DNA from 3 places in the Paenibacillus sp. B01 genome. Region 3 is predicted to be linked to each of the others. Evidence: predicted binding sites of a transcription regulator. Region 3 holds the regulator's gene; each other region holds the start of a gene.
What was found. The regulator LexA, encoded in region 3, represses DNA repair genes until DNA is damaged. The targets are predictions, from matches to a motif close to CGAACATATGTTCG.
Positions count from the first base shown of each region.

Region 1: the regulator LexA is predicted to act here: its motif matches at 6,902-6,915, upstream of GE073_RS14880 (DNA polymerase IV).
Region 2: the regulator LexA is predicted to act here: its motif matches at 8,286-8,299, upstream of GE073_RS22995 (WYL domain-containing protein).

Region 1 covers NZ_CP045802.1:3,447,753-3,458,261, forward strand. Annotated here, with positions in the region: gene GE073_RS14855 (carbohydrate ABC transporter permease) at 1-94, opposite strand, end outside; gene GE073_RS14860 (ABC transporter substrate-binding protein) at 200-1,552, opposite strand; gene GE073_RS14865 (amylo-alpha-1,6-glucosidase) at 1,658-3,805, opposite strand; gene GE073_RS14870 (LacI family DNA-binding transcriptional regulator) at 3,954-4,973, opposite strand; gene GE073_RS14875 (YhjD family protein) at 5,081-5,581, opposite strand; gene GE073_RS14880 (DNA polymerase IV) at 5,578-6,831, opposite strand; gene GE073_RS14885 (hypothetical protein) at 7,444-7,572, opposite strand; gene GE073_RS25965 (GNAT family N-acetyltransferase) at 7,565-8,374, opposite strand; gene GE073_RS14895 (SRPBCC family protein) at 8,427-8,894, opposite strand; gene GE073_RS14900 (DMT family transporter) at 8,930-10,315, opposite strand; gene GE073_RS14905 (MocR-like pyridoxine biosynthesis transcription factor PdxR) at 10,432-10,509, shown strand, end outside.
Region 2 covers NZ_CP045802.1:5,356,811-5,367,319, forward strand. Annotated here, with positions in the region: gene GE073_RS22960 (low molecular weight protein arginine phosphatase) at 36-611, opposite strand; gene GE073_RS22965 (manganese efflux pump MntP) at 645-1,214, opposite strand; gene GE073_RS22970 (L-threonylcarbamoyladenylate synthase) at 1,975-3,201, opposite strand; gene spoIIR (stage II sporulation protein R) at 3,425-4,201, opposite strand; gene GE073_RS22980 (N5-glutamine methyltransferase family protein) at 4,338-5,429, opposite strand; gene prfA (peptide chain release factor 1) at 5,621-6,694, opposite strand; gene ychF (redox-regulated ATPase YchF) at 6,856-7,956, opposite strand; gene GE073_RS22995 (WYL domain-containing protein) at 8,036-8,257, opposite strand; gene GE073_RS23000 (DUF6612 family protein) at 8,366-9,379, opposite strand; gene GE073_RS23005 (YHYH domain-containing protein) at 9,789-10,509, shown strand, end outside.
Region 3 covers NZ_CP045802.1:2,803,134-2,813,642, forward strand. Annotated here, with positions in the region: gene GE073_RS12135 (ArsR/SmtB family transcription factor) at 1-804, opposite strand, end outside; gene GE073_RS12140 (alpha-N-arabinofuranosidase) at 978-2,477, shown strand; gene GE073_RS12145 (DUF6171 family protein) at 2,484-2,753, shown strand; gene GE073_RS12150 (hypothetical protein) at 2,930-3,508, shown strand; gene lexA (transcriptional repressor LexA) at 3,671-4,294, opposite strand; gene GE073_RS12160 (LysM peptidoglycan-binding domain-containing protein) at 4,502-4,984, shown strand; gene GE073_RS12165 (DUF896 domain-containing protein) at 5,143-5,337, shown strand; gene GE073_RS12170 (aldo/keto reductase) at 5,339-6,337, shown strand; gene GE073_RS12175 (hypothetical protein) at 6,402-6,929, shown strand; gene GE073_RS12180 (HAD family hydrolase) at 6,969-7,754, shown strand; gene GE073_RS12185 (1,2-dihydroxy-3-keto-5-methylthiopentene dioxygenase) at 7,944-8,486, opposite strand; gene metH (methionine synthase) at 8,643-10,509, shown strand, end outside.

The DNA.
Region 1 (10,509 bases), 640 kb from region 3:
CGTAGAACGCCAGCTCCTCCTTGCGCTCCGCGCGCGTCAGCCGCCGCTTCGTACGCTTGCCGCTCCCAGCTTCGCTTGCGGGTTGCGTTTTCATGGACAGACACCTTCTTTCCTAGGCTGCGACCGGTAGACCGCCCGTTGGCGGGTCTGCCGGAGAGAAATGCGGCGGGAAGCCGCTTCGAGGCTTCCCGCCGGATCGTTACTGCTGCTGCGCCGTCGCCAGATCGGCGGTCGCCTGCTTGGCCGCGGCGTCCAGCTCGCTCTTGATGTCGAGCGGCTTGCCGAGCATCATTTTGTCGAGCACCGTCTGCATCGCCTTGCCTCCCGAAGCGCTGAAGTGCTCGCTCGTCTTTTCCGGGAATTCCTTGATGTTCGGGATGTCGTCGAGGAACGGCTTCAGATGCTCGTTGGACGACTGGCCGAGCTTCTCGGTCGTCGACTTGACGGCGGTGAACGCGTACTGCGCCATGATTTCCTGGCCTTGCGGGCCGGTCAGGTACTTCAGGTAGTCCCAGGCCGCATCCTTGTTCGCCGACTTGGAATAGAGGCCGTAGCCGGAGTAGCAGATCGTGTTCGCCGCTCCCGCAGGTCCGGCCGGCATTTGCGCGACGCCGAAGTCGAGCTCCGGATTTTTCTCGTATTCCGCGACCGGCCAGCGTCCCGTCACCGTCATCGCGACCTTGCCGGCGGCGAACAGGTCGACGCCCTGGAAGGCGGCCGAATCGGTGCTGGAAGGCGTGATCTTATCCTTCAGGTACATGTCCTGGTACAGCTCGAGCGCCTTGACGGTGCCGTCGCTGTTCATATAGCCGTCGTACGACTTGCCGTCGGGGCTGATGACGCTGCCGCCGTAGCTGTGGATCAGCGGCAGAATCGCGCGCAGCCACGTGCCGGGCAGATTGGCCCCCCACTGCGTCGTCTTTTCGCCCTTTTTGACGGTCAGCTGCTTCGCCGTCGCATAAAAGTCGTCCCACGTCCAGCCCGCCTGCGGATAAGCGACGCCCGCCTCGTCGAACAGCTTCTTGTTGTAGTAGACCGCGATGTCGGAATAGTCCTTCGGCAGCGTGTAGTACTGGTCGCCGAGCTTGCCGACGTCGAGCACGCTTTCAAAATAGTCCTGCAGATCGATGCCCGAGGAGCCGCCGATATACGGCGTCAGATCCTCCAGCGCGCCTTTTTGCATGAACATCTTCACGTCGCCGTCGCCGACCTGGAACACGTCGGGCGCCTGGCCGGCGGCTACTTGCGTCAGCAGCTTCGTGCCGTATTGGTCCGGCACCGACTCGATGGCGATTTTGACGTTCGGGTGCTCCTTCATATAGTTGTCTGCGATCTGCTGCTGCTGCTTCAAGCCGTCGCCGCCATCCCAGGTGCCGATGCGAAGCGTTACGTTCTCGGCCTTCGGCGCGGCCGAGCCGTTCTCGGAAGCGCTTGCACTTGGCGCCGGAGTCGATGCTCCCGTGTCTCCGATGCTGTTGCCTCCGCTGCAGCCGGACAAAGCGACCGTAGCGGCCAATCCGAGCGCGGTGAATGCTGTTCCCCTTTTTCTCATGCCCAAAACACTCCTTTTTTGGATGGTGTCGGTATGTGTTTCAAAGGCTGCCGCCGCCCAGGGCGGCGGAGCCTGAAAAACCTTCGGTTAAACGGTCCGCGGAGCTCAGACCGGGGCCGCGGCCGCCGCCTCGCAGCGGACGGCGAGCCCGGTCGTGTTGGCGGTGACGACGGCGCGGAAGCCGTCCCTCTCGCGGCGCACCTCCACGTCGAGCCGTCCTTTGCCGATGCGGATTCCTTTCGCCTCCAGCCGGTCCATGCCGTCCGGCAGCGACGGAGACAGCGTCACGACGCCGTCTGCGCAGTCGGGGCGAAGGCCCAGCATCGCCGTCAGCATGACGAGCGGCGTGCCCGCCGCCCACGCCTGCGGCGAGCAGGCGACCGGATAGCGCACCGGCTTGCCGGCGTCGCGGCCGTAGCCGCAAAACAGCTCCGGCAGCCGCGCGCCTTCGAAATGGGCGGCAGAGGCGAGCAGCCCCTCGACGACGGTCGCGGCTTCTGCCGCGAAGCCTTGCTCGGCCAAGCCGAGCAGGCACATGGAATTGTCATGGGGCCAGACGCTGCCGTCGTGATAGCTCATCGGATTGTAGCCGGTCTGCCCGGCGGCCATCGTGCGGATGCCGTAGCCGCTGAACAAATCCGGCGCGACGAGCCGCCGTGCGACGGCTGCCGCCCGCTCCGGCGCGAACAGTCCGGATGACAGCGCATGGCCCGGGTTCGAGGTGACCGACCGCACCGGACGCCCGTCGCGGTCGAGTGCGATCGCGTAGTACGACTCGTCCTCGAGCCAGAATGCCGCCTCGAACCGCTGCCGCAGCGCCTCCGCCTCCGCCTCCAGCCGCCGGGCCCATTCGTCCCATCCGTCGCCCGGTCCCTCGCTCAGTCCGGCGAACTGCCGGGCGAGCTGCGACTTGGCGCGGTAGACGTAGCCCTGCACCTCGACGAGGGCGATCGGCGTCGCCGCGTACTCTCCCTCGCAGTGCACGATCGAATCGGCGGAGTCCTTCCAGCCTTGATTGGCGATGCCCTTGGCCGACTCGCTGTGATAGGAGACGAAGCCTCCGTAGCGGGCGGCGTTGTCGTCGACCCATTGCAGCGCCCGCTCCAGATGCGGCTTCAGCTCGCGCAGCGCCTCGGCCTCGCCGGTCCAGCGGACGTATTCGGCGGCCAGCAGCAGGAACAGCGGCGTCGCGTCGACCGTGCCGTAATACGGAGAGAACGGCACCTGATCGGTGGCGGCCAGCTCTCCGCGCCGCAGCTCGTGCATGATCTTGCCGGGCTGCTCGTCGCGCCAGGCGTCGTGGCGGTCGCCTTGCCAGCGGGCCATCATGCGCAGCGTCGCCAGCGCCGTTTCCGGACGGATCGGCAGCAGCTGCAGCGCCGTGATGAGGCTGTCGCGGCCGAACAGCACGGCGTACCACGGCAAGCCGGCGACCGGGAAGCGGCCGAGCCCCTCGTCGTTCAGCAGCACGCGCAGATCCATCAGCCCCCGCTCGTAGAGCGCGTCGAGCAGCGGACGGTCGCTGCGGACGGAGCAGCTGCCGTCCCTCCAGTCGGCGTACTCCGCCTCCAGCCGAGCCAGCGCCTCGGCCGGCCGCAGCGGCGACGGCTCGACCCCCGCCAGCGAAGGCAGCAGCCGCAGCGACAGCTCGGCGCTCGCTCCCGGAGCGAGCGACACCGGCCGGCGCAGGACGCCGTCCGCGCCGGCGACGGCCGCCGCGTCGTCCCAGACGACGCGCAGCGCCCGGGCGATGCCGTCGGAGCCGTCATAGGCGAAGCGCAGCTCGCCGGGAGCGGCCTGCGGCGGATGCGCGACGCCGAGCTTGCCGCCCATGAAGCCGCGCACGACGAACATGTCGGTGAAGTCGGCCTCGAAGCGGATCGCCAGCTCGAAGTCCAGCGGCTGCGGGCTGAAATTCGTCATCCGCACGGTCTCATACAGCACGTCTCCGTAAATGAAGCGCTCTCGCCGCAGCTCCACCGACTCGCGCCACAAGATCAGCTTGCCGTCCTCCTCCATATGCGGATTCGTCAGCACGACCGTCGCCGCGTAGTTCTGATCCGCCTCCGAGGCGAGCACGATCGGCCTGCGTCCGTTGACGAGCAGCTCCATCCGGCTCAAGAAGCGGGTATCGCTCCGGTACAGGCCGTATCCGGTCAGCTGCTCCTCGCCCGCCGTCTGCTCGGGCGTGACGTCGCCCGCCAGATTCGTCAGGAGGAACAGATCGTTTTCTTTCAGGACCCGGTAGTTCATGTTCATTCTCCTTCGTCGGCCGCATCGCTCGGGATGATGCCGCCCTTCATTTCTAGGAGCGCTCGTACCGCTCCAGCTTTATCCAAAACGTTTCGGATTTGATGGAAACGAAACCGCCTCGCACAGGCGGCATCTCCATTTGAAGCCGTTACTCCTTGCAAGGCGCCGTGCTTTTGCGGACGACCAGCTCGGAATGAAGAACGATCTTGCGGCCGACCTCCCGCTGCTCCAGCATGTCGATCAGCAGCTGCGCCGACTGGTAGCCCATCTCGTAGCGGTCCTGGCGGATCGTCGTGAGCGGCGGCGAGCAATGCGCGGCGATGGCGATGTCGTCGTAGCCGACGATCGACATCTGCTCCGGCGCCTTGCGTCCCATCCGCTCGAGCGCCCGCAGCGCCCCGAGCACCATCAGGTCGCTCGCCGAGAAGACGGCGGTGACGTCCTTACGGTTGTAGCCGATCTCGTACATTGCCTCGAAGCCGCCCTCCTCGCGGAAGCCGCCGTTGTAGACGAGCTGCGGATCGAACGGAATGCCGGCCCCTTCCAGCGCCCGCCGGTATCCCTCCAGCCGATCCCGGCTGACCGCCGCCTCGTCATGCCCGTTGATCATCGCGATGCGCCGGTGCCCCAGCCCGATCAGATGGCCGACCGCCGCAGCCGCTCCCTTCACGTTGTCGGTCGTCACGTGGCCGACCTCGCGGCTTTCCAGCGGGATGTCGATCAGCACGCACGGGAAGTCGGTATCGTGCACGACCTCCTCCAGGTACGGATCATGCAGCCGCAGCCCCGACAGGATCGCGCCGTCTACGTTGCGCTCCTTGCACAGGTCGGCGTAGGACTTGGACTTCTGCTTCTTGGAGCTGGTGCTGAACAGCAGGATGTCGTAGTCCAGCTCCGTCGCCCGGTCGTTGATGCCGCACAGCGTCTCGAATGCGAGCGAGTCCTTCGCGCCCTCGCGGTTGATCTCGGACAGGATGACGCCGATCGTGCGCGTCTTTTTCGTCACCAGGCTGCGGGCTACGGCATTGGGCCGATAGCTCAGCTTCTCCGCGATCGCCTGGATTTTCTGCCTCGTCTTTTCGTTCACGTCGTAATAGCCGTTGAGCGCCCGGGATACGGTCGTGACGGATACGCCTGCCGCCTTCGCGATGTCTTTGATCGTTGTCAAACGTACCCCCCTCATCTTTCCAAAACGTTTCGGAAACCTGTGAGCTCATTATAGGCGGAGATGTAAGCCTTTGCAACCCTTTTTTTCCCCGCCGCAAGCAGCCCCGGTCAAGGGGCTCCCTCCGTCCCTCGCTTTTTCTTGCCGTCATCCTTCATCCGCTCGGCCAGCTCCGCCGCATACCGGGTCAGGCGCCAGCTGATCTCCGAGCGCATCACCTCGCGGGTCATGCCGAAGTGCTCCTCGTAGCCCCGGCAGTAGTAGCGATGATGGACGATCGAGGACGACTGCTCCTCCGCGACGATGCGGATGTTGCGGGCCTTCAGCTCGCGGCGCAGCGCGTACTGGTCCTGCATGATCCGGTTCAGCACGAGCTGGCCGGCGGTGCCGTACAGCCGCCGCAGCATGTTGCCGGAATGCTCGAGCTCGGCGAGGCTCTTCTCGACCATGACGGCCATATGGGGAAGGAGGATGGAGTCGCGGATCATGACGCGCTCCTCCGCCGTCGTCACCTTGGCCTCCGCTCCCGCCTGGCTCCGGTCATACTGCTCCACATGCTCGGTCAGCAGCATCTTGGACTTCCAGCGCTCGTTGCCGTCCAGCTTGCTCATCGGTAATGCCCCCCAATCTGTTCGGCGCGCTCGCGCGCCACTCCCGCTTCCAGCAGCGACGACGCCCGCATGATGGCGTCCGCTCCGAACCGTTCCTTGATGCGGTCGATCGTCTGCTCCTTGCGATAAGCCCGGTCCCGGTCCTCGAACAGCGTCAGCTGCATGACGCCGTCGTCCGTCAGTCCCGAGACGGTCACGCTCAGCCGCCCGACCGGCAGGCCGCTCCAGTGGCGCGCGAACAGCTCGCGCGCCGCCGCGGCGACCTCATGCGTCAGCGACGTCGGCTGCCCCAGCGTCAGCTGGCGGCTGAAGCCGCCCGTCCGCTCGCCGTCGGTCTCCGTCGCGGACACCGCGACGACCGTTCCCATGCAGCCGTGCCTCCGCATGCGCTGGCACACCTCGAGGACGAGCTCGAGCAGCACGACCTCGATATCCGCCCGGCAGCGGTACATCCGCCAGCGCAGCGCCTTGCCGTGGCCGACGGACTTCAGCTGGTGGCGGATGCCGGAGACGACCGGGCTCGGGTCGATGCCGCGCGCCGTCTGCCAGTAGTAGCCGGCCTGGATGTCGCTCTGCCGCCCCATCTCGAGCCGCATGCGCCGCTTGAACTCCGGGAACTCCAGCCGCGCGATGTCGCCGATCGTCGTCAGCCCCATCCGGTTGAAGTGCCGGGTCATCCGCGAGGCGACCATGAACATTTGATGCACCGGCAGCGTCCACAGCGTCGCGTCCAGCGTCTCCGGCCTCAGCTCGAACACGCCCTCCGGACTCTTCTTGGCGTAATTGTCGGCGGCCATCTTGGCCAGAATCTTCGTCGGGCCGATCCCGATCCGGGACTTGATGCCCGTCGACAGCAGGATATGGTTCTGGATGTCGCGCGCCGTCCGCCTCGGCCCGCCGTAGTAGGCCGCGGAGCCCGTGACGTCGAGGAACTGCTCGTCGATGCTGTAGGGCTCGACCTGATCCGTGTACCGTTTGAAAATCTGCGTGATGAACAGCGACACCTCGATGTAGCGCTGCATCCGCGGCCGGATGACGACCAGCTCCGGACAAAGCGTCAGCGCCTCTCCGACCCGCGAGGCCGTCGTCACGCCGCGCGCTTTGGCGAGCGGGCACGCCGCCAGCACGATGCCGCTCCTCCGCGACGGATCGCCGACGGCGACCGGCTGGTCGCGATATTCGGGATGCGCCGCCTTTTCCGCCGAGGCATAGAACGACTGGCAGTCCGCCAGCAGGATCGCTCTCTCCACCGGGCATACCTCCTGCTCTCTAGGGATCGGGCCTGCGAAGAGCCGGCCGCGAGCCCTGTTGCTCGTTGATCGAATATATGTTCGCATTTCATTCTAAACGTATTATATACCGAATGTATGTTCCCTATGCAAGAGGGAAAATAAGGAAGCGCAAGCAGCCCGCAAGCCTCTGCAGAGGCTTGCGGGCTGAAAGGGCGGCGGGCGAAGAGCGGACGGCGGACGAGAGCGGGAAGCGGGCCGGGCGCTGCGAGCGAAGGCGGACACGGCGAGCGGACGGGCACGGGCCGCGGACGGCGAACGAGAGCGGGATAGCGGGCCGGGCGCGGGTGAGCGAAGGCGGACGGCGAGCGGACAGGCACGGCCGCGGACGGCGAACGGCGAGGCGCTATCGGCTCCACGAGGGAGCCGAAGGTCCCTTGATTCGACGATCACTGGCGCTTCGGCTCGACGAGGGAACCGAATGTTCCTTGATTCGACGTTATCCGGCGCTGCGGCTCCATGAGGGAGCTGAATGTTCCTTGATTCGACGTCACCCGGCGCTTCGGCTCCACGAGGGAGCCGAAGGTTCCTTGGCTCGCGCCAGCGCTTTGAATAAACGCCCTAACCCGCCGATCATGAATCCTTAGCCGCTTCAACCGCATGCTTCAACAATATAGAACTGGCGACAGGTCCTGTTCTGCCTGGAACCGGCGTTATTGCACTTGGCAGGTCCAAGCAGCCCTCGTAGTCGACATCATGCAAATTTGATGTCCGCGATCACGCCCGCCGGCTGGAAGCCGAGGCGGCGGTAGACGCGGTTGGAGTCGGGATAGGCGCAGTCGGCATAGAGCATCGGCACGAGCCCTTGGCCGGCGATGCGGCCGGCAACGCCGGCGACGAGCGCGCTCCCGTAGCCTTTGCGCCTGCGGTCCGGGGGCGTGTACACGGCGTTGATGCGCCCGTGCCGCGGCGAGGCGCCGCCGTAGCCCGCCATCGCGGACGGCTCGCCGCCGTCTTCCCACAGGTAGAGCTTGGCCGCGCGGATGAGCGTGTCGGCCGTGGCCAGCTGGCCAGCGGCGTCAGCCAGCTCGCCGTACACGTCGCGGACCATGCCGGCGAGGAATTCCGCCGCGAGCTCGCGCTCGTCCGACCCGAACAGGCGCATCCGTCCGGAGACGCCGGTCGGCGGAAGGAGGGCCGGCGCCGCGTAGGCTTCCATGACCATGCCGACCCGCGTTCCCCTCCCCGTGCGCGCCCCGTGCCGCGCCGCGAAGCTTGGCGCCGCGTCCGGCGAGCCGGATACGCCTGGCAGCAGCTCGTCCGCCAGCGCTTCATCCAGCTCGCCCAGCAGGCGCTCCCGCTCCGGCGGCTCGAGCTCCGGAGACAGCCAAAGCCAGCCGTTGCGGCCTGGAGACTGGGCGAACACGAGCCGTCCGTCGCCCGAGCGCAGCCGCCTCGATTCCGGCGCCGCGCTGATGGTGTGGATCAGATTGAAAGCCGTCTCTTCCCGCACGAACGCTTTCTGCTCCAGCGTGCCGTCTCCCGGCAGAAACGATTGCAGCATGGCCGATCCCCTCCTTTCATGTCTGGCTCCGTCGCGGGAGCCAGGCGGGCCGTCAGCCCGATTCGCCGTCTCCGGCCCGCCCGTCCTCCAGGGCGTCGCGGAGCGCGCCAAGCGCCTGCTCCCAGCGCCGCTTCATGAGCTCCCGCTCGGCGGGACCGGCCAGCCGCTCCTGATGGAAGCTCACCGCCGTCCGGCCCTCGCCGGAGGGCAGCAAGCGGATCTGCAGCGTCGCAGGCTCGTCCCATTCCGGCAGCCGCCAGCGGAGCCGCAGCTGGCGGCCGGGCTTCACGACGACGAAGCGGCTCTCGATGCCTTCCGAAGAGACAAGCTCGCTTCCCGGCTCCAGCTCCCGAGGCCGCGCGTCTCCGAGCCACAGCGCGAGGCCTGCCTCTGTCCCCGTCAGATGCCGCCAGATGCGCTCGGCGGAAGCGCCGAGCGTGCGGCGCACGCCGATCTGCCAGCCCGCATCCGCCGTGAGGCCGACCGGCCGTCCCTCGGCCTGATCTGCATTCCGATCCATCTCTTCCCCTCCTAAAATCGGACGTTTTTTCCAGCTTACCTCGTTCGCCGGCGGCTGTAAATGCTCCCCTCCGCTGGATCCCCGCTTCCAGCCGGGAAGGATCGGAAGCGCTGCCCGACGCGCGCCTCGGCCGAAGCGCTGCCCGCGCCTCGACTTCGCTTGCCGGCAGAGCCGGGGGAGCGGCCGATCAGCGCCATGCCGAGCATGACGAGCAGGCCGCCGCTCCACTGCGTCCAGCCGGCATGCTCGCCGAGCACGAGCACTGACAGCAGCAGCGCGCTGAACGGCATCATGCCGGAGCAGGCCGCCGCCGTCGACGCCGGGCAGCGCCGGATGCCGGCGTACCACAGGCCGAACGCCGCCGCCGTCACGACCGGGCCGTACCAGAGAAGCGCCAGCCACTCGGTCGCGCCGAGCGTGGCGAGCGCTCCGAGCGGCCGCTCGAAGGCCGCGAGCGGCAGGCTGAGCAGCAGCGCCATGCCGGCGACGAGCGCCGTCTGCAGCGCCGGACGGAGCGGCGCCTCCGCGCCCTCGGTCGGTTGCGCCGCCCCGGACGGCTCGCCCGCGTCCCCGCTGCTGCCCGCCTCCGCCTCTGCGGACGGCCGTCCTACGGCCCCGCTCCCGCTCGCCTCCGCCTCTGCAGACGACCGTCCCGTGTCCCCGCTGCCGCTCGCCTCCGCCTCCCCAGACGACCGTCCTGCAGCCCCGCTCCTGCTCGCCTCCGCCTCCCCAGACGACCGTCCTGCAGCCCCGCTCCTGCTCGCCTCCGTCTCTGCGGACGGCCGTCCTACGGCCCCGCTCCCGCTCGCCGCCTGCCCGCTCGCCGCCTGGCCGGCCGCCTCCGCGCCGCCCGCCGCACGTTCCCCGGCCCGGCCGGCCGCCGTCCAGCGCGACAGCACGCTGAACAGCGCCTCGCTCCCGGCGGCTCCGAGCACCCACAGATTGCCGGCCAGATGCGCCGCCGTCAGCGCGCCTCCGCCGGCCGATGCCGCTCCCTGGATGAGCATGACGCCGAGCACGGTCGCCAGCACGCCGCCCAGCCGCGCCGGACCGCTGCGCTCGCGCAGCAGCAGCCAGGCGATTCCGACGGTCAGCGCGGGCGTCGCGCCGATCATGATGCCCGCCTCCGCGGAACTCGTCCGCTCCAGGCCCAGCTGCAGGCAGACGCGGAACAGCACGATGCCGAACGCCGCCTGTCCGGCCAGCTGCAGCCATTGTCCTCGCGACAGGCGGCGCAGCGAGGCGATCGCGCTGCGTCCGAGCGCGGGCAGCAGGCAGAGCAGCGACAGCAGCAGGCTCGCCGCCGTCAGCGTGAACGGCTGCAGATGCCTGCCGAGCAGCGCCGCCGCGATGACGGAGCTGCCGGCCAGGCTGAACGAGGCGAGCAGCAGCAGCAGGCCTGTTCTCGATGATCGATCCATGCGCTTCCCCTCCTTTTTCTGCCATCTTAGTCCAGAAGCTGGTATGATGAAAGAGCCAGTCGGGCCCGGCATCAGCCGGACCAGTGACAAGAGAACGGAATGGGGGCATGAGGGCGATGTGGGGAATCCGCCTGGACCGGGACGGCGACATGCCGATGAAGCGCCAGCTGTTCGCCGCGCTGCGGGAGCGGATC
Region 2 (10,509 bases), 2.6 Mb from region 3:
GGGGAAGCTTCGAGCCGGGAGAGGGCCGCCCAGGCTCAGTCCCGCCGCTCCTCGCTCAGCCGGCGCAGGACGGCGCGCACGGCCTGCCGGATTTCCGCCGCGCAGGCCTCGTACTCCTCCAGCGGGCCGCCGAACGGATCGGCGATGTCGCCGCGGACCGTCCGCTCCAGCTCCGCGATGCGCCGCTCCAGCTCCGGCTCCGGCGGCCTGCCGAGCGAGCGCTCCAGCTCGCGCTCCCCATACAGCCGGTCCAGCTCCGCCAAACGATCGCCGGCGGCGTACTCCAGCAGCGTATGCAGCTTGTCCGCCGCTTGCGGGAAGGCTTGCAGCAGCGTCCGGCGATGCGAGCCGGTCATCGCGAGGATGAGGTCTGCCCAGCGGACCAGCTCTCCGCTCACCGGGGAAGACGAGCCTTCGTGCTGGATGCCGGCACGGCGCAGCGCCTCCCGCGCATGGCGCGACACCGACATGCCCGCGGAGGCCGCCACGCCGGCTGAGCGCACCTCGAGCTCGATGCCTGTGCCTGCGGCTTCGGCGCGAAGCAGCGCTTCGGCCATCGGCGAGCGGCAGGTATTGCCTGTGCACACGAACAAGATGCGAACCGGTTTCATCGGATTCACCCCTCCTTTTGCCCCGGCCCCCCCCTAGAGCAGGAAGAGAATGCCGAAGGTCATTAAGATGGCGCCGCCCGCAGCCTCTCCATAGCTGCCGAGGCTGCGGCCGATGCGCCGACCGGCCAGCAGGCCGAGCACGGACATCAGTCCGCCGGCGAGGCCGAACAGCAATATCGTCAGCAGCGCGTCGGCGGCGAACATGCCGAGCGAGATGCCGACGGAGAACGAATCCACGCTCACGCTGAGCGCGAACAGCAGCAGGCCGCCCGTCGTGCGGTGGTCGGCGAAGGAGGGACCGAGCTCCTCCCCGCCGCGCAGCGATACGAACAGCATATGCCCCCCCAGCAGAAGGAGCAGCAGCCCGGCGACCAGCGTCGCGACATGGCCGAGCAGCAGGCTCATGTATTGTCCCGCCGCGATGCCGACGAGCGGCATGAGGACGTGGAACAGTCCGATGACCGCGCTCAGCTTGAGGATGTCCAGCAGGCGGATGCCCCGCATGCCGATGCCGACTCCGAGCGAGAACGCGTCCATTCCGAGCGCGAGCGCCATGATCAGGAGCGTGAGCAGCTGTCCTTCGTGCAGAGTAGCTTCCAACATGGTCTCGATCTCCCCTTGTCCGATGGCTTGTTCTATCCAGCCTATGCGGACAAGGGAACGGAATATGATTGGCTTGGCCTGCGTTCGCGTAGAGGCGGTGGCGCAGGGGCGGTGGCGTAGGGGCGTGTTGCTGAGGAGTTACGCCGCTATGTAGACGAGTGCCGGAGGACTTACGCAAACGCCGCTATGTAGACGTGTGCCGGAGGACTTACGCAAACGCCGCTCCGCGGACGGATCCTCTTTCCGATTCCGCTGAAGCCCAGGTTCCTTTGATCTTCCTTTCCAATATGGAAGGAACCCGGCCTTCAAGGGAACCGCTGGCGCTTCTCCAAGAGGATTCCGTCCCCTCCGCTCCTGCTCGCCTTCCGCTGGCTGCGCGACGTCAGTCGATATGCTCGACCCTGCCACCCTCAGCCCTTCTCCGCCTCCGGCTGGCTGCGGGACGTCAGTCGATATGCTCGACTCTGCCCCCCGCAGCCTTTCTTCGCCTCCGGCTGGCTGCGGGACGTCAGTCGATGTGCTCGACCCTGCCCCCCGCAGCCCTTCTCCGCCTCCGGCTGGCTGCGGGACGTCAGTCGATATGCTCGACCCTGCCCCCCGCAGCCTTTCTTCGCCTCCGGCTGGCTGCGGGACGTCAGTCGATATGCTCGACCCTGCCCCCCGCAGCCTTTCTTCGCCTCCGGCTGGCTGCGGGACGTCAGTCGATATGCTCGACCCTGCCCCCCGCAGCCTTTCTTCGCCTCCGGCTGGCTGCGGGACGTCAGTCGATATGCTCGACTCTGCCCCCCGCAGCCTTAGATAATCGATTCATCAGCGCGAGGCCGATGCCGTCCGTCGGGCAGCCCTCTGCCCAGATGACCTCCGCGCCTCGCTCGTCGAACTCGCGCAGCACGGCGTACAGCGACTGCGCCGCCGTCTCCGGCGCCGCCAGCGAGCCGCAGGCGAGCACGATGTCGGCCCGATAGGCCGCCGCCGTCTCCTCGTAAGCGAGGATGCCGACGCGCCGCCCCCGGCCGCGAGCCTCGTCGGCCGCAGCCTGGACGGCCGCGCGCACCCGCTCGCGATCGCCGGCGATCAGCCGCATCTCGCCGCGCGGAGCGTAGTGCGCGTACTTCATGCCGGGCGAACGCGGGGCGGCGGCAGGCGCGGCCGCTGCGGAGGCCGGAGCGGTCGGCGGCGCCTCGGCAAGCTTTGCGGCAGCATCCCTGGCAAGCGCGCCTTCTCCAGAAGCGCCGCCAGGGCTTGAGCCCATCCCTTCCTCAAACGCTTGCGCCGGATCGGCGTGCCCGCCCGCGCCGTCCGCCTCCAGCAGCACCTTGAAGCCCGCGGCCCGCAGCTGCTCCGGCGTCACTCCGCCCGGCCGCAAGATGCGGACCGAGTCCGGACCGGCGCATTCGACGACGGTCGACTCCAAGCCGACGCCCGTCGGCCCGCCGTCCACGATGCCGGCGATGCGGCCGCCGAGGTCTTCCTGCACATGCTGCGCGGCCGTCGGGCTCGGACGCCCCGAGCGGTTCGCGCTCGGGGCCGCTACCGGACAGCCGGCCGCGCGGATGAGCCGCAGCGCCACCTCATGGTCCGGCATGCGCACGGCGACCGTATCCAGCCCTGCGGTCACGCGCGGAGATACGGCGCCGGGCACGGCGCGCAGGACGAGCGTGAGCGGTCCCGGCCAAAACCGCTCCGCCAGCCGGCGCTCCGCCTCGCCGAGCGGCCGGACGAGCCCGCGCAGCTGCTCCATCCCGGCGATATGCACGATGAGCGGATTGTCGGACGGACGCCCCTTGGCCCGGAACACCTGCTCGACCGCCTCGGTGCTGCGCGCGTCGGCTCCCAGCCCGTATACCGTCTCGGTCGGAAAGGCGACCGTCTCCCCGGCAGCCAGCAGCGCGGCCGCCTCGTTCAGCTCGGCCTCCGTCAGCGCCCCGCCCTCCGCAGAGGGCCAGCGCTTCGTCGGCCGGTTCGTTTCGTGAAGCTTGTCAGACATGCGATCATCCCATCCATCCGCTGCATTTTGCATGGTACCAGTATACCCTTCATCGCCGGCTCCGTCCAAGCTCGCCCCTGCAGCGGCGAGGGCCGCGGCAAGCGAAAACCAAGGCAGCGCTTCGCGATCCGCAGCGGAAAAACGACGATCGGCCGACGCTGCGCTCGGAACCGGAACCGAAAAGGCCGGACTCCGCGACCGCGGCGCCCGACCTCATTTTCCTTTAGGCGAACAAGCCGCGCAGGAAGGCGAACAGAGACTCCAGCAGCTCCCATACGAAAAACTTCGCTTGCGGAGCCTCGCCCGGCTCCGCCGGGGCCGCTGCCGTCGTCTTGGCTCCATCCTGTACGGATGCGCTCGCCTGCACGGCACCGCCCTTGGCGGCGGCCGCTTCCGCCTTCGGCACGGCCTCGCCGGAGTCCGAGTCGACAAAGCAGAGCGGCGGGAACAGCACGCACCACCAGTTCTGACCGTCGCCTGCGCCGAGCGTAATCCGCAGCGCTTCATAGTCCCCGGCGGGATACACCTTTTCCCCGTAGATCTTGGTCGGGAATTCCGCAAGGCCGAGCTCGGCCTTGAAGCCATAGTCGAAGCCGCGCGCCTGCAGCTTGCGGGCTACGACCGCTTCGATGTCGCCCATGCGGGCCTGGAGCGCCGCGCGGGCTTGCTCGATCGTCTGCGGGCCGGCGGCCCAGCCGTTCATCTCGGCGACGACCGCGTCGCGGACAGCGCGCTTGACGGCCTGGTCGACCGCCGAATCCGAATTCGCGAGGATGCGGAGGCGGATCGCCTCGTTCGGAATTCCGCCCGGCGCGATCGCCGCGTTTTCCCGCACGGACTCCCAGCTCATGAGCAGCACGGCCAGGCTGACGAGCAGGTACAGGTGAGAGAGGCGGAACGGGAAGCGGTACGCGTGCGGCGCAGCGGCATAAGGGCGGCGGACGGAAGAATAGGAAGAAGTGCGGGATACGGAAGAATAGGAAAGGGATGATCCAAGCATGACACAAGCTCCTCTCGGGCACCCGTCGGCACCGCCGCTTGCGTTCCGGAACGCTTTCTACCTTCAGTATGTCCGCCCGCGATTCTTTTAAACTAGCAGATTGAAAAAGAGATTCGAGTCCGGCCCGGCTCCCAGGCTAGCGGGTGCGCGCCGCCACGACATGGCGCTCGATGCCGCCGTAGTCGGTCACGATCCGGATGTCGTCCCACCAGCCGAACGCCCCCAGCAGGCCGGCGACTTGCCGGGACTGGCCGATGCCGAGCTCGAAGGCGACGATGCGCGGAAGAGACGCCATGCCGCGCAGCTGCTCCGCCATCCGGCGGTACGGGTCCAGCCCGTCCGCTCCGCCGTCCAGCGCGAGGCGCGGCTCGTAGTCCCGCACCTCCGGCTGCAGCCCGGCCAGGTCCGCAGCCGGAATATAGGGCGGGTTGGACACGAGGATGTCGACCGCCAGCCCCTCGAACGGCGAGCCGCTGCCCGGGAGGACAGGGGCGAGCAGATCGCCTTCCGCGAAGCCTCGCGCCGGGGCTCCGAGCCTCTCTGCATTGGCGCGGGCGACAGCCAGCGCCGCCGCCGACAGGTCGGAGGCGTACACCTGCCAGCCCGGACGCTCGGACGCCAGCGTCAGCGCGATCGCGCCGCTGCCGGTGCCGACGTCCAGCGCGATCGGCCCGGCGGGCGGCACGGCGCGGGCCGCGCCATGAGCGGCGCTCCCCGCCTCGCCGCCAGTCCCGGCCGCAGCGCCGTTTTGCCCCGAAGCCGGCGGATGCTCCGCCGCACGGGCAGAGCCCTTCGCCTCCGGCCACAGCCGGTCGGCCGCCTGCAGCACCGCCTCGACGAGCAGCTCCGTCTCCGGCCGCGGGATGAGCACGGCCGACGACACGGCGAACGCCCGCCCGTAGAACCACTGCTCGCCGGCGATATACTGCGCCGGCTCCCCTCGGCCCTTGCGCCGGATCGCGTCGGTCCACGCCGCTTCCCGGTCCGCCGGGAAAGGCTCGCGCGCCCCGAGCATCAGCTCGGTCCGGCTGCGGCCGAGCACATGCTGCAGCAGCAGCGAGACATTGTCCTCCGGCTCGTCCACGCCGCGCTCCGCCAAATAGCCCGCCGCATGGCGCTTCGCCTCGGCGATCGTCGCTGCCGCAGGCAGCCGGTATTCCCTGGCTGACTCCATCTCCTCCCGAAGCGCAGCGCCCTCCGCTGCGTCCTTCAGCTCCCGATGCTCCATGCCCGCCGCCCCTTTCCGTTTCCCTTGTCCTTTAGAATTCGACTCCGGCTCCGTTCCGCCCGAACGCTCGAGCGAGGAGTCCTGATCGCAAAAAAGCCCCTCCCGGACGGGAGAAGCTTTTTGCTTCGCTTGCGCGCCTGCTCGGATCATCGCCGCCGGCCTGCGCCGTCAGATGCTCCGGGCGGCTTCGATCAGGCGAGGTTTTCCTTCTCCAGCAGCTCCGCCTGCTCCGCCACCGACAGCGAGTTGATGATCTCCGTCATGTCGCCGTTCATCACGGAGTCGAGGCGATGCAACGTCAGGCCGATGCGATGGTCCGTCACCCGGCTCTGCGGGAAGTTGTACGTGCGGATGCGCTCGCTGCGGTCGCCCGTGCCGACCTTGCTCTTGCGCTCGCCGGCGATCTTCGCCTCTTCTTCCTGGCGATGGATGTCGTAGATGCGGGCGCGCAGCACCTGCAGCGCCTTGGCCTTGTTCTCGTTCTGCGACTTGCCGTCCTGGCAGGTCGCCACGATGCCGGTCGGCACATGCGTCACACGCACGGCCGACTTGGTCGTGTTGACGGACTGGCCGCCCGCGCCGCTCGAGCAGAACGTGTCGACGCGGATGTCCTTGTCGAGAATCTCGACCTCGACCTCCTCGACCTCCGGCATGACCGCCACCGTCGATGTCGACGTATGGATGCGCCCCCCGGACTCCGTTACCGGAATGCGCTGCACGCGATGCGCGCCGCTCTCGAACTTGAGCTTGCTGTAGGCGCCCTTGCCGGAAATCTTGAAGATGACTTCCTTGAAGCCGCCGAGATCGCTCTCGCTCGCGTCCATCAGCTCGACGCGCCAGCCCTGGGATTCCGAGAAGCGGGTGTACATGCGGTACAGATCCGACGCGAACAGCGCCGCCTCGTCGCCGCCGGCCGCGCCGCGGATCTCGACGATGACGTTTTTGTCGTCGTTGGGATCCTTGGGCAGCAGCAGGACGCGCACTTCCTCGGCAAGCTGCTCGAGGCGCGCGCCGAGCTCCTCGAGCTCCATCTTGACCATCTCGCGCATCTCGTCGTCGAGCTTCTCCGCCTGCATCGCCTTGGCGTCCTCGTACTGGGCATGCACTTGCTTGTATTCCGTATAGGCGTCGTATGCGCCCTGCAGATCCGACTGCTCCTTGGAAAGATCGCGCAGCCGCTTAGGATCGCTGGATACATCCGGATCGCACAGCAGCTCGCTCAGCTTGTCGTATCGGTCGGCCAGCGCTTGTAATCGGTCCAACACCAGACTTCACCTCTGTATGGGATTGCGTATCGTAGGTTCTTGGATAAATGCCTTGCCCTTCATTATACCATATATGACGGGAGAACATAAACGGTCATGCGAAAAGCCCCGCGGGAGCCGGGGCTCCAGCGAGGCCGAGTCTCGTCCGGCGCCCGGCCGTCCTAGACGTTGAAGCGGAAGTGCATGACGTCGCCGTCCTGCACGACATACTCCTTGCCCTCGAGGCGCAGCTGGCCGCGCTCGCGGGCGACGTTCATGGAGCCTGCGGCGACCAGGTCGTCGTAGGCGACGACCTCGGCGCGGATGAAGCCGCGCTCGAAGTCGGTGTGGATGACGCCGGCCGCCTGCGGCGCCTTCATGCCCTTGCGGATCGTCCAGGCGCGCACTTCCTGCACGCCGGCCGTGAAGTACGTGTACAGGCCGAGCAGCTTGTACGCGCTGCGGATGAGGCGGTTCAAGCCCGACTCCTGCATGCCGAGCTCCTCGAGGAACATCGCCTTGTCCTCGCCCTCGAGCTCGGCGATCTCCGCCTCGACCTTGGCGCTGATCGGCACGACCTCGGCGTTCTCGGCCGCGGCGAACTCGCGCACGAGCTTGACGTACGGGTTGCCCTCGGCGTCCGCCACCTCTTCCTCGCTCACGTTGGCCGCGTACAGCACCGGCTTCATCGTCAGCAGATGCAGGTCGCGCACGAGCACGCGCTCCTCCTCGGTCAGCTCGACGCTGCGCGCCGCGCGGTCCTCGTAAAGCGCCGCCTTGAGGCGCTCGAGCACCTCGACCTCCTGGGCGTACTGCTTGTTGCCGCCCTTCATGTTCTTGCGCGAGCGGTCGATGCGGCGGTCGACGGAGTCGATGTCCGCGAGGATCAGCTCGAGGTTGATCGTCTGGATGTCGCCCAGCGGATCGACCTTGCCGGAGACATGGGTGATGTTCTCGTCCTGGAAGCAGCGCACGACGTGGACGATCGCGTCCACCTCGCGGATATGCGCGAGGAACTTGTTGCCCAGTCCCTCGCCCTTGCTCGCGCCGGCCACGAGGCCCGCGATGTCGACGAACTCGAAGGCGGTCGGCACGGTCTGCTTGGGCACGACCAGCTCGGTCAATTTATCGAGACGCTCGTCGGGCACTTCCACGACGCCGACGTTGGGGTCGATCGTACAAAACGGATAGTTGGCGGACTCGGCTCCCGCCTGGGTGATTGCATTGAAAAGCGTCGACTTCCCGACGTTCGGGAGACCGACGATGCCGCATGAGAGCGCCAATGGGAACAACTCCTTCACATTCTCTGAATCATCTAGGTGCCATTATACATGACGCGGGCGCAATGATAAAGGAAAGCGCTCAGCCGAGCCGCCTCCCGGCCCGGCCGCCGGGGCCGTCTGCCGGCTGCGCCGCGAGGATGCCGTCCAGCCGGAACGTGCGCGGGAGACGCTTCTCCCGGTCGAAGCCGTAGACGTAGTCGGCCTCCACCCGCGCCAGCCTCACGAGGCGGCGCGTCAGCCGTCCGTCCGCGTCGGCATAGATCAATTCCACGTCGCGTCCGATCCATTTGCGCAGATTCATTGCGGGCCGCTCCCTTCGCGATCAAAAAAGAACATACATTCGTATATTGATTATATACCCGAATGTACGTTCTTATGCAAAGGGAATTTTTGGCGGCCTCGCCTGGCCTTACGGCTGCTCCTGCAGCCCTTCCAGCTCCTCCAGTCCATCCTCGCCGAGAGCGTCCAGCAGTCCTTGGTCGGCCGGCATCACCTCGGGCGCGTCTTTGGCTTCATCCGGCACGACGACCGGCTCGGCCTCGTTCCAGCCGCTGTAGCCGAGCGTGAACGTCTGGCTCAGCCGGGAAGGGTTGCCCGGATCGTACTCGATCGAGACGTCGGCCGTCGCTTCCAGCCGGGTCAGCCGTCCCGTCGCCTCGTCGAAGCGGAGGCGGTAATCGAGCGCGTTCACTTGGATGGAATCCCGCACGCGCGCCTCCATGTCGTCGAGTCCCATCGTGCTGCGCAGCAGGTCGCGCACGAGCGCCTCGGCCGCCTCGTCGCTGCCGCTGCCCGCGTAGACGAGCACCTGCTCGCCGTTCTCGAGTCCGCTGCGGAACGCGGCGGCATGCTCGGCGATCTTCTCGATCTCCTTGGCCGGGGCGATCTGGAAATCGGACAGCGTCGCCTTGATCTTGGGCACCTCGTCCGCCAGCATGCGGCTCCACGCTTCGTTGGAATAATCGTACATATAATAGCCGCTGTCGGTCAGGTAGGAATCGAGCGTCGACGACTCGCCCATGTAGTCGTTCACCGTCTTCTGCATGAGGGCGAGCGGCTGCACGATGATGCGCCCCTCGTTGGTCATCGACATGGACGTCGTCTGGCCGTCCGTCTCCATGTCCTGCTTGAGCTCCATGGACAGCTCGAGGCTCTTCGTGTCCGCCATCGTCTCTGCGGCGCGGCCGAGCACCTGCTCGGCGCTCGGCGCGCCTTCCTCGGCGGGCGCCGAGGCGGCTTGCTTCGGCGTGGCCGGCTGCGGCGTGGCCGCTCCGTCTCCGCCTGCGTTCGAGCAGCCTGCCGCGAGCAGCAGGGCGAGCAGCCCGGCGGCGAGCGCGGTCCGGCGCAGCGGACCCGCCTCTGGGCGAGCGGCCGACGCGGTATGTGGTTGTTCCTTGCGGAATGGAATCGGGGTCGGATTCATGCTGCACTCTCCTTTCCTGATGAAGCCTGCTCCAAGCCTGTCCGGCAACGGGCCGTGCGGCCGCGCCTGCATCTTCGCCCTCCCGCCGAACCATACTACCGGCAGGGGAGGTGAACAGCGATGGAGAACAAGACTCATCAAGGTAACTATAAAGGAACGGCCTCCATGCATGCAAAGAACCAAAGTATGGAATTCGTCAACGATGTCGTGGAGGATGTCAAGTCCGTGACCAACTTCACCGGCAAGAAAAAGAAGAAGACGGACTGAGGATTCCCCCGTCCGTCCGCCTCGGCGCAAGCGATGAAACAGCGGCGGCTCCAGACCGGAGAGCCGCTGTTTTTCTATGCATTCCATATTTAGGATGGATCATCTATGATGGAGTTGAAAACGATAGAAAAGGGGTCTTGATATGAAAAAGCTCCATCGGCCGGCGGTCGTGATCATCCTGCTCCTCTCCCTGTTGTCCCTGCCGTTGTCCGCTTCCGCTCACTCCGGGAGAACCGACAGCAGCGGAGGGCACAACTGCTCCGAGAAATCGATCCGAAAGGGCTTGTGCACCGGCTATCACTATCATAACGGCGGCAGCTCGTCCAGCGGGTCGTCCAGCAGCTCGTCCAGCGGGTCCACATCCTCTTCGACCGCGGCATCCTCCAAAAAGTCCACGACGGTCCGGAGCGTGATCGCGAATGAAGCCAAGCCTCAGGCTCATTGCACGAAAGTAAGCGATGTACTGACCGGAAGCTCGTCGCAGTATCGGTACTATGAACGGATTTGGGACTGCCGGAAATCGACGGACAGCGGCGCCAAATACGAAGAGACCTCCCTTTCGCTTTATGTAGACGAAAAACTCGCCGCCCTGGACAAAGGCATCGTCAGCCTCCAGCAGACGAATTATATTTCGCTGAGGGACTTCTCCCGCCTCTTCGGGTTCAGCCTCGACGTCGCTAAGACCAAAGTGTCTGTCGTCAAGCAGAAGAAGACCGCGTTCGAGATTGAAGCGCAAACGCGGAAAATCAACGGAAGCGCGGGGTTCTCCGGATTCAAGGCCATTCAAATCGAAGGGGCTTATTACGTTCCCCTGCGTTACGCAGCCGGCATGGCCGGGGCATCCATTGTTTCCGCGGACAGCC
Region 3 (10,509 bases):
TTCGCGGCGGCGCAGCTCGATATCCTGCAGCCGCACCTCGGACAGCTTGAGTCCGTCCATGAACGTCCCGTCGCCGGTGACGCGCAGCTGCTTGAGCAAGCCGTATTGATTCGTGAACGGCGACCACCATTCGGGCGTGAATTTGCCGGGCCGATCGCCGTAATCGCCGGGGCTTGTCCAGGTGCACAGCTTGACGCCGTTCAGCGTGAAGGTGATGTCCGAAGGGAAGTGGTTGTTCGTCGAGGGCGCCTCCGAAGCGACCTCGAGCGTCAGCGTGAGCTCAAGCGGCCTTTGGCTGGACAGCAGATAGTTCGGCGCTTTGTATTCGACAAAGCCCTTGCCGCCGAACCAGAGGATCGCGGCGGAGATGCGGCCCGGCTCCCAGAAGTAGCGCGGATCGTCGAAGCTGCCGATGACGCTTTCCGTCGTGGCGAGGCCGCAGGTCGGCTCGATGCGGAAGTCCGAGTAATGTCCGACCGGCAGCTCGATCCGGTGGCTTTTGCGGCGGACGGGAGGCAGGTCGTCGGCAAACCGGACCTGCAAGGAGCGGGCGGCAGGCTGGCATATTTTCTGCACGCCGCTTTTGCCTGGAACGAGCTCGTAACGGAGCAGTCCCGCTTCGGCAAGCTTGCGCACATGCATCGTCATGATGGCGCTGGACAGGCTGCAGGCGGCCGCCAGCTCCTTGACGTTCATCGGCTTGTCCTGAAGCAGCCGCAGGATGCGCAGCCGGACCGGACTGGCCAGCGCCTCGTAGACAGGCAAGGAAGCCTCGGTCAGGTCAAGCGAGAGATCTTGTTCCATGGAATCGAATCCTTTTCAAGTCATTTTGTCTTCATCGTAAGGAAGCGGCGGATGAAATACAAGCAAGGCCTTGCCGCTGTGCAAAACACGTTGACGGATGGAAAGACGTTCCGTATACTATTCGCGTAGCTATTACTAGATTAATAATAACATTAATTAAAGGAGCGTCAACCATGACCGCAAAAGGCATTTTGAATCTGGACATCCAAAAAGGCAAGATCGACCGAAATGTATACGGGCATTTTTCGGAGCATCTGGGCCGCTGCATCTACGAGGGCCTCTGGGTCGGCGAGGACTCGCCCATTCCGAATACGAACGGCATCCGCAACGATGTCGTGGAAGCGCTTAAACAGATCCGGGTTCCGGTGCTGCGCTGGCCGGGAGGCTGCTTCGCGGACGAGTACCATTGGAAGGACGGCATCGGCTCGCGCGAGAAGCGCAAGCGCATGATCAACACGCATTGGGGCGGCGTTGTCGAGAACAACCATTTCGGGACGCATGAATTCATGGAGCTGTGCCGGCAGATCGGCTGCGAGCCTTACATCAACGGCAACGTCGGCAGCGGCACGGTGCAGGAGATGGCCGAATGGGTGGAGTACCTGACCTTCGAGGGCGTCTCCCCGATGGCGGAGCTGCGCGCGGAAAACGGCCGCGAGGAGCCGTGGAAGGTGACGTACTTCGGCGTCGGCAACGAGAACTGGGGCTGCGGAGGCAACATGCGGCCGGAGTATTATGCCGATCTGTACCGCCGCTACCAGACCTATGTCCGCAACTACGGCGGCAACCGGATCGAGCGCATCGCTTGCGGCGCGAATTCCGACGACTATCGCTGGACCGAGGTGCTCATGCGCGAGGCGGGACGATTCATGGACGCGCTGACGCTTCATTACTACACGCTGCCGCGCGACAGCTGGCAGGACAAGGGCGACGCGACCGGCTTCGACGAGGCGGAGTGGTTCTCCACGCTCCGGAAGTCGCTCCGCATGGACGAGCTGATCACGCGCCACAGCGCGATCATGGATCAATATGATCCGGATGCCCGAGTGGCGCTCATCGTCGACGAATGGGGAACCTGGTACAACGTCGAGCCGGGCACGAACCCGGGCTTCCTGTATCAGCAGAACACGATCCGCGACGCGCTGGTCGCATCGCTGACGTTCCATATTTTCCACGAGCATAATCGCCGCGTGCGGATGGCGAACATCGCGCAGACGGTCAACGTGCTGCAGGCGGTCGTACTGACGGAGGGAGACAAGGCGCTGCTGACGCCGACTTATCATGTGTTCGACATGTACAAGGTTCATCAGGATGCCGAGCGGCTGGACCTGCAGCTGACGAGCGGCAGCTATCGCTTCGGCGAGGAAGAGATTCCGGCGGTCAGCGGGACGGCGACCCGCGACCAGGAAGGGAACGTCCACATCAGCCTCTGCCATCTCGATCCTCATGCTTCGGCGGAGACGACGCTGTCTCTGCGCGGCCTGCAGGATGGCGGCAGCTGGTCGGGCCTCGTGCTCGCCGGAGACAGCATCGACGCGCACAACACGTTCGAGCATCCGGAGCGCTTGCGTCCGGAGGCGTTCGACGGCTTCAAGCGGCAGGGCGAGGAGCTGGTCGTGACGCTGCCGCCGATGTCGGTCGTGACGCTGAAGCTGAGCGCGCCGGCCCAAGCCTGACGCAGCATGGCCGATACCGACTGCAAGGGCTGCCGGGAAGGCTACCGGGTGACCGAGGCGCAGATGCAGAGGCTGCTTGCGACGTCGGCATTCGCCCCGGACAAGCGGGTCGAGGCGGCGACCTATGAGCGCCGCCTCGAGGCCTGCCGATCGTGCGCGAAGCTGGAGGATGGAGTCACTTGCCGGGCCTGCGGCTGCATCATGCCCGTTGTCGCCTGGCTGCGAGCGCGCGAATGTCCTTTGCCGGGGCAGCGGCGATGGGCGAGCGAGCCGTAACGGCGACGGGCAGTCAGACGGGAGGAACGGCTCCGGCAGCTTGGACCGGGCGATCGGGCAGGATCGCCGGTTCCGGCTGCGGAGCCGTTTTTTTGCTGCCGTCCTTCCGGTCTATCGCTCTCGACGTCCGCATATGCTGAGTCCGAGAGAATCGGCAACGGAAGGGAGTGACATGCATGAGCTCGTCCCGCAGGCGGGTCCCGTCCGGGCCGCTGCCGCCATCGGCGCTATCCCGAACGGCCGGCGTCATGCTGCCGCTGTACCGGGAGTTCCTGCGCAGCAGGAAGTTCGCCGAACGCTGGTGCGAAGCGGTGCGCGAGGCGGATCTCGACACGCTGCTGAAGCTGCTCGCCCGGTTCGTGCCGCGCCGGGACATCCAATCGTTCAGTACGAACGGCATCGGCTTTTTCGCGGATGTGCGGGTCGAGGAGCCGTTCGGGCATTATACCAACGCGACGACGATCGTGCCCGGCATGGCGCAGTTCACCTTTCAGCCGGAAGCGCTGCGGCTCATCAGCCGTGCGATCCTGCCGCTTTATCGGAGGCTGTCGTCGAATCCGGCCTATGCGCGGCTGGTCGCGCTGGCGGTCAGCCGCAGCGACGAGGGGAGGCTGAGGCGCCTCGTGCTGCCTTATGCCCGAAGCCGCTATCTTGCCGGCATCCATATCGAGAGCGCGGGCTTTTATATGAGCTTCAAGCTGCCGGGAAGCCGCCTCGTCTATGTGAATGAATTTTTCCAGGAGAAGCTTCGTTGAACGCCGCCTCGGCATCGCGAAAAACGAGAACCTTTGACAAAAAAGCGCGCACTCTGTCGGAGTGCGCGCTTCGTTGAATAAGGGCGGAAGCGGCTGGGTAATGAAGGAAACTCGGCGCCGTCAGGCCTCTCGGGACGAGCGGCCGGAAAAGGACGGACAAGCTCAGTGGATGTCGCGGAACAATCCGATCACCTTGCCGAGGATGCTGACATTTTTGAGCCGAATCGGCTCCATCGAGGCGTTTTCGGGCTGCAGGCGGATGTGGTCCTTCTCTTTGTAGAAGGTCTTGACGGTGGCCTCGTCGTCCTCCGTCATCGCGACGACGATGTCGCCGTTGGTCGCGGAGGACTGCTGGCGGACGATGACGTAATCGCCGCTATGTATGCCGGCCTCGATCATGCTGTCGCCGATGACGCTGAGCATGAACACGTCATGGTCGCCGACGAAATGGGCCGGGAGGGGGAAGTACTCCTCGATGTTCTCCGTAGCGGTGATCGGCATGCCGGCCGTGACCTTGCCGACGACCGGAATCTTGCTGACCGCGGTCGGGAAGGGCAGCTCCGTCGGGGAATCGCCGTCGAGGATCTCGATCGCGCGCGGCTTGGTCGGGTCGCGGCGGATCAGGCCTTTCTTCTCCAGGCGGTCGAGATGGCCGTGGACGGTCGAGCTGGATGCCAGCCCTACCGCTTCGCCGATCTCGCGGACCGAAGGCGGGTATCCCTTGTCGCGGACTTCGTTTTTGATGAAGTCGAGAATCGCCTGCTGGCGGTTGGACACTTTAGACATCGCACTCACTCCAAGAATAGGTATAGTAGACCATACGCGTTTTCAAAAGTATACCACAGAACCCGAGTTCGTACAAACATAAGTTCGAGAAACAGCTGTTCGCCCGATCGATCGCAGGGAAGGGAACAAATGTTCCAAAATGCCGTTGACGGAAACAAGCGTTCGTGCTAATCTGAAGCCAGAACAAATGTTTGGGGAGTGGATCTCATGTTGACATTATCGGGATACAGCAGTCCAAGACAAGCCGCATCTTCGCCGTACGACGGCGGGCTCTCGCCCATGACCTCCGATATGGACCGCGCCGCGAGCCAGCTCCGCCGCGCATCCTCTGCCCGTGCCGGCGCCGGGCCGCGGCGTGCCGCCGCGAGCCGCGAGCGGGCTTCGTTCCGGCCGGCTTCCTCATGGACGGTCCGCCGCCTGCTGCCGTGGACGGTCTCGGCGCTGCTGCTTGTCCTGCTTCTCGTCAGCCTCTGGGGCGTCGGCGGAGCCGAGGGAGCCGAGATCGCTCCGGCTGGACCGGACGAAGGAACCGTAGTCGTGACCGCCGGCGATACGCTCTGGTCGATCGCCTCCGCTCATGCCATCGCCGCCGATACCCGGGAGGGCGTCTACCGCCTACAGAAGCGCAACGGCCTCGCTTCCCCGTCGATCGAGCCAGGCGACACGCTCATCATTCCGGCTACCCGCTGACCTTCAGCCTATGCTGCGGCCTCCCCCCATAATGAGAGACTCCCCAATCAGCCCTCCGGCCTCCGCCTGAGGGCCGGGCTGCTTTCTTGACATGTCTTCCCTCATCGTTCAAAGTGAGAAGGAAAAGCATTTTTCGGTCGAGGGGGGAGGAATCGGAAGTGGATATCAATGCGCTGATCAACCGGATCAACGAGCTGTCCCGCAAGGATAAGACGATCGGACTCACGCCCGATGAAGTCATAGAGCGCACCCGCCTGCGCAAGGAATACCTGGACAATTTCAAGCGCAATTTCAGGCAGCAGCTGGACAGCATCGAATGGACGGACGGACCGGAAAAGGAGAAGGAGGAATAGCATGGAATACCGTCTTCTTGGCCGCAGCGGCCTCGTCGTCTCGGAGCTGTGCCTCGGGACGATGACGTTCGGCCATACCGCGTCGGAATCCGACAGCGCGCGCATGATCGAGGAATTCCGCGAGCAGGGCGGGAACTTCCTCGATACCGCGAACGTATATGTGCAGGGCCGCTCGGAGGAGATCGTCGGACGCGCGATCAAGCCGTATCGGGACGAGATCGTGCTCGCGACAAAGGTGCGGATGCGCACCGAGCCCCATGTCAACGGCGTCGGCTTGTCCCGCAAGCATATCGTGCAGAACGTAGAGGCAAGCTTGAAGCGGCTCGGCACGGACTATATCGATCTTTATCAGGTGCATGTGTGGGACCGCCTCACTCCGCTCGACGAGACGCTGCGCGCGCTCGACGATCTCGTGGCCGCCGGCAAGGTGCGCTACATCGGCTGCTCCAACTATCTCGCCTGGCAGATGATGAAGGCGCTCTCCATCAGCGATGCGAGGGGATGGTCGCGCTTCGTAAGCGTGCAGCCTCAATACAGCCTCGCCTGCCGGGACATCGAGCGCGAGCTGGTGTCGCTCAGCCTGGAGGAGAATGTCGGCATCATTCCGTGGGCGCCGCTTGCAGGGGGCTTCCTGACCGGCCGCTACGGCAAGGACAAGCCGGCGGAAGGCCGGCTGTCTCGTCCGTCGGGAGAGAGCGCATGGGAGCTGCGGGCGACCGACCGCAACTTCGCCATCCTGGACAAGCTTCAGGAGATCGCCGAGGCGGCGGGGCGGACCCCGGCCCAGACGGCGCTGCGCTGGCTTATCCAGGCGCCCGGCGTCGTCTCGCCGATCTTCGGCGCCAGCACGCTGGAGCAGTTCCGCGACAACATGGGCGCCGCGGGCTGGACGCTGCCGCCGGACGCCTGGTCGGAGCTGGACGAGGCGAGCCGCCTGCCGGACGATTATCCGACGCGCTTCATCCGCAAGTTCGAACGCGGCCTGATCCCGGCCGAATGACGAGCGGGCCGCGCGCGGCCCTCTTCAACGAGTAGAAAAGAATTCTAGATGGAGGTCATCCGATTTGTCACGCTCCTGGGAACGCAAGGTGCGCCGGAATTCGGCGCAGCTCAACAAGAATTTGAAAAAAAGAGGCATCGATCCGATCGCGGCGAAAAGCTCTGCCGCCAGCTCGAGCGCGACGACGCGCTTCAAGGGCCGCAACTTCATCTCGCCGATCCTGCTGCTGCTGTTCGTCGGCGCCTATACACTGCTGATGCCGATGCAGGATCAGGGAGACGGCACGAGCCAGACGATGAACTGGTTTGTCGTCGCCGCATACGCGTTCCTCGCGCTGATGTTCTTCGTGCGGCGCCCGTACCTGCAGGTCGGAGCGGATCATGTGCAGACTCGCCGCATGATGGGGGACAAGCGTCTTGGCAAGGATGAGATCAAAAGCATCATGGTGCAAAAGGGATATGTCGTCATCCAGCCGGCCAAAGGCGGCAACTGGGTGTTCTCGCGCTTGATGAACCGCTATCCGGTCGAGCAGATGGGCGAACGGCTGGAGAAGCTGGCTGCGGCGCACGGCATTCCTTTCCAAAAAAGCTAGCCTAGACAATTCGGACGAGTGCCGGGGGGAGACGGGAACATGGCGAAACAAGCGGTTCTATTCGATTTGGACGATACGCTGCTCTGGGACGAGCGCAGCGTGGAGGAGGCCTTCCGCGCCACATGCGAGCTCGCCGAGGCGAAGCGGGGAGTCGATCCCGCCAGCCTGGAGCGGGCGGTTCGCGAGGCGGCGCGGGAGCTGTACAGCTCCTTTGAGACGTTTGAGTTTACCAAAAGCATCGGCATCAACCCGTTCGAGGGGCTCTGGGCGCGCTTCAGCGGCGGCGAGCATGAGTCGTTCCGCAAGCTGGAGCAGCTCGCGCCGAGCTACCGTCGGGAATCGTGGACGCGCGGTCTGGCCGCGCTCGGCGTGGACGATCCGGAGCTCGGAGCCGAGCTGGCGGAGAAGTTCCCCGAGGAGCGGCGCAAGCGCCCGATCGTGTATGAGGAGACGTTCGAGGTGCTGGACGCGCTCAAAGGCAAGTACAAGCTGCTGCTGCTGACGAATGGCACGCCGGATCTGCAGGAGGAGAAGCTGCTCGGCGTGCCGGAGCTGACTCCTTATTTCGACGAGATCGTCATCAGCGGCAACTATGGCATCGGCAAGCCGGACGCCAGCCTGTTCCGCCATGCGCTGGAGCTCATCGGCGTGCAGCCCGAGGATGCGGTCATGGTCGGCGACAAGCTGACGACGGATATCCTCGGCGCCAATACGATCGGTATGACGAGCATCTGGGTCAATCGCGACGGCAAGACGCGCTCGGACGAAATCGTGCCGCAGCATGAGATCTCGCGGCTCGACCAGCTGCTTCAGCTGCTCGGCTGAGGGAAGTGCCATGCGGACCTGCGGGTCCGCAATGCCGTTCGACCGCACGAGTCCAATGGGCCGCATGGGCCGGCGGGACTCATGCGGCCGCGGCGGGCGGCCCTCCGAGCCGCCCGATTCCATCGCACAGCAAAGCGCCTGCTCCGCAAGGAGCAGGCGCTTTTTCATCGTTGTGCCGCAGGAATGGAATCAGGCCTTTTGAAACTCCGGATCGGAGTAGTCATGCGCGATCCAGCCGTCCTTCTCGATGAACAGGCGCACGGCGACGATCTTGCGGTTGTCCATCAGCGTGAAGAAATGGGGCTTGTTCTCCGGTACGGAGATGACATCGCCCGCCTCGAGCTCGACGTCGAAGTAGCCGACATCGTCCGTGCCCTTGATGATGAAGATGCCGCGTCCGGCCGTAATGGCGCGGATCTCGTCCTCGGTATGCGTATGGACGTTCTCGAACTTGGCGAGCAGCTCCTCGATGTTCGGCGTCGCCTCGGACAGCGTGATGATGTCCCAGATCTGATAGCCGCGGCGGCTTGCCAGATCGCGGATCTCGGCATCGTACGTCTCGAGGATGCGGGCTTTCTCCTCATCGGTCAGGACGAACTTCTCGCGCAGCGATTCGTCCAGCTTGTCCGGATTCCAATGCTCGTACAGCACTTCCTGCGAATCCAAAAATGCTTTGACCTGCTCCTCGCCGGAGATGCGCTCGTCCGTATTGCGGATGCGAATTTCAGCCATGGCTAATTCCCTCTTTTCCTATGGGCATGTATTGGATAAGCTTATACCCTCTATTATAAATCAACTTGCACAGCTTGTCGATGAGAGTTCTTTTCACTCGGCTCTTCTTCTGCTACACTAAACGGTAATGATTTTTGGGGGGAAGGGTGTAGAGAATTGTCGAAGCCGACTTTGCATGAAATGCTGGAAAAGCGCATCCTGATCATGGACGGAGCGATGGGCACGATGATCCAGCAGGCGGATCTCCGTCCCGAGGATTTTGGCGGCGAGGAGCTCGACGGCTGCAACGAGATGCTCGTGCTGACGCGTCCGGACGTCATCCGATCCATCCATGAGCAGTACCTCGAGGCGGGCGCGGATCTGATCGAGACGAACACGTTCGGCGGAGCCAGCATCGTGCTGGCCGAGTACGACATTCCCGAAAAGGCGCGCGAGATCAATCTGGCCGCCGCCCGGATCGCCCGCCAGGCGGCGGATCGCTTCAGCACGCCGGAGCATCCTCGCTTCGTCGTCGGCGCGATCGGGCCGACGACGAAAACGCTGTCGGTGACCGGCGGCGTCACCTTCGACGGCCTCGTCGAGAGCTACCGCGAGCAGGCGCTCGCGCTGATCGAAGGCGGCGTCGACGCGATGCTGCTGGAGACGAGCCAGGATACGCTCAACGTCAAGGCCGGCAGCATCGCCATCCGCGAAGCGTACGAGCTGGCGGGCGTGAAGCTGCCGCTCATGATCTCGGGCACGATCGAGCCGATGGGCACGACGCTGGCCGGTCAGAACATCGAGTCGTTCTACATCTCGCTGGAGCATCTGGAGCCGATCTCGATCGGCCTCAACTGCGCGACCGGACCGGAGTTCATGCGCGACCATATCCGTACGCTGAGCGACATCGCCCATGCGGCGATCAGCTGCTATCCGAACGCCGGCCTGCCGGACGAGAACGGCCAGTACCATGAATCGCCGCAGTCGCTCGCGCTCAAGATGGGCGCCTTCGCCGAGCGCGGCTGGCTCAACATCGCCGGCGGCTGCTGCGGCACGACGCCGGCCCATATCCGCGCGCTGGCGGAGACGATGGCCGGCTACGCCCCCCGGCAGCGGAAAGGCTCGCACGCCCCGGCCGTGTCCGGCATCGAGACGGTCTACATCGAGCCGGACAACCGGCCCTACATGGTCGGCGAACGCACGAACGTGCTCGGCTCCCGCAAGTTCAAGCGGCTGATCGTCGAGGGCAAGTACGAGGAGGCGGCGGAAATCGCCCGCGCCCAGGTCAAGAAAGGCGCGCATGTCATCGACGTCTGCCTGCAGGACCCGGATCGCGACGAAAGCGAGGACATGCGGCGCTTCCTGGAAATCGTCGTCAAGCTCGTCAAGGCGCCGCTCGTCATCGACACGACCGATCCTGCCGTCATCGAGCTGTCGCTCAAGTACTCGCAGGGCAAGGCGATCATCAACTCGATCAACCTGGAGGACGGGGAAGAGAAGTTCGAGGCGGTCGTGCCGATCCTGCACAAGTACGGCGGCGCCGTCGTCGTCGGCACGATCGACGAGCGCGGCCAGGCGATCAAGCGGGAGGACAAGCTGGCGGTCGCGCAGCGCTCCTACGACCTGCTCGTCGGCAAGTACGGGCTGCAGCCGGAGGACATCATTTTCGATCCGCTCATGTTCCCGGTCGGCACCGGCGACGAGCAGTACATCGGCTCCGCCGAGGAGACGGTCGAGGGCATCCGGCTCATCAAGCAGGCGATGCCGCGCTGCCATACGATCCTCGGCATCAGCAACATCAGCTTCGGCTTGCCGGAGGCCGGCCGCGAGGTGCTGAACTCCGTCTACCTGTACGAATGCACCAAGGCGGGCCTCGACTACGCGATCGTCAACACGGAGAAGCTCGAGCGCTACGCTTCGATCCCCGAGCATGAGCGCAAGCTGGCGGAGGATCTCATCTACCGGACGAACGACGAGACGCTCGCCGCCTTCGTCGCCGCCTTCCGCGAGAAGAAGGTCGAGCGGAAGGAGAAGAAATCGAGCC